Regions from separate parts of the Orenia marismortui DSM 5156 genome, predicted to be linked through region 2. Evidence: riboswitches for the same ligand, from Rfam matches in the RefSeq annotation. Region 2 holds a riboswitch; the other holds the start of a gene.

Region 1 (3,425 bases), on a different contig from region 2:
GCCTAACAACTGCTACTAGCTTCTAGCCACCAGCTAAAAACTCTACAAAGCTAACTTTAGAACTTAGTAAATATTATAATTTTTCAGAATTATTTAGCCAAATATTGCGGGTAAGCAACTATAAGAATATCATCTCCTAATTGTGTAATCTTCTTATCTACTAGTTTAATTCCCTCTTCTATTCTTTCTACTCCCTTTCCTCCTAACACAGGAATAGCATCTAAACCTCCAATAATCTTGGGAGCAATAAAATAATAAATTTTATCCACTAATCTTTCTTCTAGAAATGATGAGTTTACTCTACTTCCACCTTCAACTAATAAGCTAGTTATTTCCCGTTCACCTAATTTCTTTAATAATATATCCAAATCTACTAATCCTCTTTCACCAGCTTCAATTATTTCTACTCCTAAATTTTCTAATCTCATCTTCTTTTCTTTATTGGAAGTCTTAACAGTAGCTATAATCGTCTGTGCAGAAGAGTCTTGATTAATAACCTTAGCATCTAGAGGTATTTCTAAGCTACTATCTAAAATAATCCTAATTGGATCTTCTCCACCTTCTCCTAGTCTAGTAGTTAGTCTTGGATTATCAGCCAACACAGTCCCAACCCCAACTAAGATTCCATCAACTTTGTCCCTTATTCTATGAACTAAAGCACGGGACTCTTTTCCAGTAATCCATTTAGAATCACCGGTTTTAGTAGCGATTCTGCCATCTAAAGTCATAGCATTCTTTAAAATTACAAAAGGCCTGTTAGTTGTAATATATTTAAGAAATACCTCATTTAATTTCTTGGCTTCTTCTTTTAATAAACCTACCTCAGTCTCAATTCCTGCCTCATTAAGTAGCTTAATGCCATTTCCCGCTACCTTAGGATTAGGATCTTCCATAGCTATGACCACTTTCTTAACCTCTGCTTTAATTAATGTATTAGCACAGGGAGGAGTCTTCCCATAATGAGAACAAGGCTCTAAAGTTAAATAAACGATAGCCCCTTTGGCATCTTTTCCTGCTTCCCTTAAAGCATTAATCTCTGCATGAGGTCCCCCAGCATAATGATGATATCCTTGACCAACTATCTTCCCCCCTTTTACTATCACTGCTCCTACGAGAGGATTAGGAGTTGTCCTACCCTCTGCTTGTCGAGCCAGATCTAGTGCTAGCTGCATATAATCTTTATCGGTCATATTTTATTCTCCTTTTATTTTAAATCTTTAGATAATATTAGATTAACCTATTAATTTGTTATTCATAATAAAAAGGTTCTCAGAGAATATTCTCCGAGAACCTTAAGAAGCAAAGTTATATAAATAAGTATTAAAATCTCTTCTTCCATCCAGACTTTAACTGTCGGCTCTGGAATCTCACCAGATCTGCTTACGCTCGCGGGCTATTACCGCCGGTTAGGAATTGCACCTGACCCCGAAGAATTTATATTTTATTTTACCTTATGAAAATAATTATACTATATTATTAATTATAAAGCAAATCATATCTTGGAATAAAAATAATCTTAGTATCTACTAAATTATTGATTATTATAAAGTACTTATTTATTTGAAACTTTAAAACCCAATTTCCTTTAGATTAAAACTAATTATGAAATAGGCTATTTAGATTCAAGATCATAATAGCTTGTGTTTAGAATTAAATTAAAGGCATAATACTATTATCCCAATCATATTCTTGATTGGATAATTCTTCTTTGATTATTTTAGACAAAATCTTAATCCCCATTTCTATCTCCTTAGTAGTAACTGCAGCAATACTTAGCCTAAGTTTATTTTCTTCTCTCTGACTATTATAAAAGACCTGCCCTGGCGCAATATTTATCCCCTCTTTTAAGCCCTTATCATGTATCTTCTTCCCAGAAATCCCTTCTGGTAAATCCAACCAAACATTAAGACCTCCAAGAGGTGGATTAAAGTTAATTTCTACTGGTAAATTACTTTTTAAAGATTTAATCATAACTTCATATCTTTTTTGATAGGTCTTTTCCACTTTAGAAATTTGTTTTTCCCAAACTTCTTCTCTAAAATACAGGTCTAGTACCCGCTGTACTAATCCATCAGTAAAAATATCTGACATATATTTCGATAATAAAATATCATTAAAATATCTCTGAGGAATGATTAAAAACGCCAACCTTAAACCTGGCATAAATATTTTAGAAAAACTCTTAATATAAATTACCCTTCCTTCAGTATCTTGAGATTTTAACGACAATTTTTTATTTACTCCATAGTTCAAATCACTTAAACAATCATCCTCTATAATTAATAGATCATGCTCTCTAGCCAATTCTAGTATCTTATTCTTCTTCTCCTGGGAATAGCTATATCCTGTTGGGTTTTGGAAATTTGGCATTAAATAAAGAAACTTTGCTTTATTAACCTTTAATTTAGTCTCTAATTCTTCTATATTTATACCATCTGATTCAATTGTTATATCTACTATATTGGCCCTTCTGGATTTAAAAACAGATATAGCTCCTGGATAAGTAGGTCGTTCAACAAAAACAGTATCTCCATAGTCTAGAAAAGTCTTTGCTAAAATATCAATGCCTTGTTGGGCTCCAGAAACAATCTGTATTTCATCTAGCTTAGCATCTATATCATAGCTTTTAATATATTTACTAATCGAGTCTCTTAAAGGCATATATCCCTGACTCTTCTGATAACCAAAGGCATAACCTCCATCTCGATCTAAAACTTTATTGAGCAACCTCTTAAAAGGGGCTATAGGAAATAAATCTGGTGTAGGCGCAGCAGTAGCAAAGTTAATTAATTTATCTTCTTTAAGCATTCCTTTCTTATCTACAAATTTAGTATCTTCATCAATATAGATATCATCATCTAAGTATATTTCTTCTTCATCTTGAACTATCTCTTTTGGAGCGACAAAGGTTCCACTTCCCACTTTTTTATAAAGCAATTTCTCTTCTTCTAAAAGATTGTAAGCATTAACAACAGTTACATTATTAACTCCTAACTCTTTAGAAAATTTTCGAATTGAAGGTAATTTACTATGCTCCTTTAACTCCCCAATTTCAATTAACTCTCTTAATTGACTATATAGCTGGATATATAAATGTCTATTAGAATTTTTATCTAATTGTATCGATTCAATCATAACAATTCTCCTCCTAAAAAAACTTTGTACCCCTCTTGACAATACAATTTATATTTTTATATAATAATAAATGGGTACAATGTTAGTTTTTTAATTATTGAACCCATACACTTATTATATATGTAATTATTACAAGAGTAAAGAGTAAAAAAGAAGAGAACTATTAATTTCTAGTCTCTTCTCTTAAACAACTACATAACAAGGAGAGGATTATTATGACAGAAAGATATGAGTTAAACAAGAACCTAGCACAGATGTTAAAAGGTGGAGTAATTATGGATGTAACCACT
Region 2 (3,425 bases):
AGAATAAAACTAAAATGAGACACCTATAATAACCGATAATAAGATAATTATCGTTAATACTATAGCAGATATTATTATTAAATCTTTATCAAATTTGATTTCTTGATTATTATCTTTTGTGTTCAGACCATTTTCTATAACCTTATTAGCTTTTATTTTTAATTCAGGCTCAACAACTAAATTACCATATATATTTGGCTTAAATTGTACTAATACATTATATCGATCCAACTCTTGATTAAAGTTAACTTCCACAATTTTACCTGTTAACTCTTTTTGATTATCTCCTAATAAATCAGCAATACTATTAGAAACCTCTCTTTGATCAGTAATTTTAACAAATATCTCATCACCTAAATCCAAGTCATCGATCTTCTTGCCTTTTACTGCTGAAATAACTGGAGTACACTTTAATTCAATATCTAAATTTAATTTTTCCTTAGATGTATTAGAGCTTTCTTCATCTAGCTCAACATCATTTAAATCAACCTCTTCTACTACTTTTAATTCAGGATAGATATTATTAAGTTCTTCTTGATTAATATAAGTAGTAGTCATCTTTAAATTTATCTGTTCCTGTATTATATCTTCAATATTCTCTTTTACTAAACCATTGAGTTCTTCAGTTTGCTCTAAAGTAGCTAGCTCTATCAAGTTTTGAATATCTAAGCTCTCTTTTAGCTTAGATTTAAAATCATCTGCTCGATAATTAGAATCATCATTTAATTCATCAATTTCTCCTCTAAATAAATTATGATTAAGATTAATATCCCAAATATCTTTATTCGATCCTAATAATAAGATCACTTTAGTTAATGCTTGCACTTCAAAATCTACAACAATATTCAAAAAACCATAATTTTTTATCCGACTACCATAACTGAATTTAGCCAAAATAATTAAGTAATTATCCTTAGAATTATTTGAAGACTGTAAATCAACTTCTAATTGCTCCTCTTCTCTGCCTTCTAAAGTAGATTTCATCTCTTCTGTTGTCATATCGCACCAACCTTTTTATACTTTATTAACTTTTATATTCTATAAAAACAATTAAATTCCCCCTTTAAAAACAATCCAATCATCAAAAAACCTCAAGTTTTTACTTGAGGTAAAAGATAATTTTTCAATTGTTGAATGAATATAATAACCCTTTCTCTCTTAAAAAATTAGCCAATTTTTTATAAATTAATAAAGTTAATCCTGAATTAATAAAAGATTTTATAATATTGAAGGGAACTATTCCTGGCAATAATATCTTTAATACTTCTTCTCGTGGAATACCATAAAAAACAGGGGTTAATAATGGATTAGCAATCGACATAACGATAGTCATAGCTATAGAACCCATCACCAAAGCATAAATAGCACCTTTTACTGTATGATGTTTTTGATAAATATAGCCTGCTACTACAACTAAGCTTCCTGTCGCAAGAAAATGCATAAAAGCACCAAAAGGTCCTCCTAAACCAGTAAATATAGCCATCAATAGAGACAATACTATAGTAGCACCTAGTCCAGCACTCGAACCATACAAAAAAGCTATGATCAAAATAGGTATATCCCCTGCTTCATAAAGTAAATAAGGTACTGTTGGGATAATAGGAAACTTAATAGCAACCATAAAAATTAAAGATAATGCTGATAACACACCAATATTAATAATTTTTTTCAAATCCATATTCTTCACCTCTCCTAACCAAGATTGTTAATCCTTATCTTATGCAAGTAAAAATTAATAGAATAAATATTATGATACTTCAGTAATAAGTGAAATCACTTATTACTGTTTAAGTATAATAAAAAGAAAAGACCCTAAGGAAGAATCCTCAGGGTCTTAAATGTTCTAATCTATAATTTCATAGTATCTTCTTTCATCCGGACTATACCGTCGGTACTGGAATTTCACCAGTTCAGCTTAAGCTAGTGGACTATCACCACCGGTCAGGAATTACACCCTGCCCTGAAGACAAATTTAATATTTTATTTTCCTACACTATTATTATACTTAAATTATCAAGCAATCACAAGAAATTTATTTAATTTTAAGTAATATAATAGATGGATAAAGCGACAGTTTCGGAGTTAGGCGTTAGGAGCTAGGACATAGAAAGATCTTACTAACTCCTATGACCTATCACCTAGCACCTAAAAGTGTCTCTTTATCCCCATTAACCGCTACTATCTATATTTATCTGACACTAATCCATTTACTAAAACGCTGGAATAATGTTCCCTTGATATTTTTCAATAATAAAGTCTTTTACTTCTTGAGAATTTAAAGCTTCTGCTAACTTCTTAATTGTAGGGTTATCTTTATCTTCTGTCCTTACTGCTAAGACATTGGCATAAGGTGAAGTAGCGTCCTCTTTAATGATTGCATCCTCAGCTGGTTTTAGTCCTGCTTCAATAGCATAATTGGCTGTAATTACTGCTGCATCGACATCCTGTAAAATTCTTGGTAATTGAGCTGCTTCTAATTCTTTAAACTCTAATTTTTTTGGATTATCTACAATATCAGCAGGAGTAGCTACCAATTCTACATCCTCAGCTAATTTAATTAATCCTGCTCTTTCCAATAATAATAATGCTCTTCCTTCATTTGTAGCATCACTGGGAATTGCTACTAGATCCCCTTTTGATAATTCATCTAAACTATCTATCTTATCAGAGTATAGTGCTGTTGGTGGAATATGTACCTTAGTAACCTCAGTTAAATCTAATCCTCTCTTCTCTTTAAAGTTATTCAAATAAGGTATGTGTTGGAAGTAATTAGCATCTATACTCCCATCAGCTAAGGATAAGTTTGGAGTGACATAGTCAGTGAACTCTTTTATCTCTATAGTAATTCCCTCTTTAGCTAAGATTGGCTTTACTACATTATTTAAAATAGCAGTATGAGGAACAGGTGTTACTCCAATCACTATCTTCTTCTCCATACTAGCTTCCTTTTTACCACAAGCAGTCAACACAATTACAGCAATCAACAAAATAGTTAGAATATTCAGACTTTTTCTCATATATATCTCCTCCTATACTTATAGTCTTATAATATTTTGGCGGCTACCAGCTAAAAGCCAGTAGCCAGGTTAGTCTGTTTAATTAAAATGCAGGTACAATCGCACCTTTATATTTATCTTTGAGATACTTTTTAACCTCTGGAGAATTTAATGCTTTAACTAACTTTTGTAGAACTTCATTATTCTTATCTTCTGCTCTTACAGCTAAGATATTAGCATAAGGCGATTCACTACCTTCAATAATTAATGCATCTTTGGTTGGCACTAAATCAGCCTCTAAAGCATAGTTAGTATTGATAATTGCAGCAGTAACATCCTTTAATACTCTTGGTAATTGAGCTGCCTCTAATTCTTTAAACTCTAAATTCTTTGGATTCTCTACAATATCTACTGGAGTAGCTGTCAAAG

What was found. Region 2 has a riboswitch for FMN ahead of OREMA_RS0110595 (ECF transporter S component). Riboswitches for the same ligand answer to the same signal wherever they lie in the genome.
Region 1: it holds a riboswitch for FMN, as region 2 does, so the genes downstream of both, ribD (bifunctional diaminohydroxyphosphoribosylaminopyrimidine deaminase/5-amino-6-(5-phosphoribosylamino)uracil reductase RibD) here and OREMA_RS0110595 (ECF transporter S component) in region 2, are expected to answer to the same signal.

Annotation. Positions count from the first base shown of each region.
Region 1 is NZ_KB900623.1:455,297-458,721, reverse strand. It holds gene ribD (bifunctional diaminohydroxyphosphoribosylaminopyrimidine deaminase/5-amino-6-(5-phosphoribosylamino)uracil reductase RibD) at 90-1,190, opposite strand; FMN riboswitch at 1,324-1,437, opposite strand; gene pdxR (MocR-like pyridoxine biosynthesis transcription factor PdxR) at 1,651-3,135, opposite strand; gene pdxS (pyridoxal 5'-phosphate synthase lyase subunit PdxS) at 3,351-3,425, shown strand, end outside.
Region 2 is NZ_KB900620.1:248,508-251,932, forward strand. It holds gene OREMA_RS0110590 (hypothetical protein) at 10-999, opposite strand; gene OREMA_RS0110595 (ECF transporter S component) at 1,124-1,678, opposite strand; FMN riboswitch at 1,860-1,972, opposite strand; gene OREMA_RS0110600 (MetQ/NlpA family ABC transporter substrate-binding protein) at 2,211-3,017, opposite strand; gene OREMA_RS0110605 (MetQ/NlpA family ABC transporter substrate-binding protein) at 3,100-3,425, opposite strand, start outside.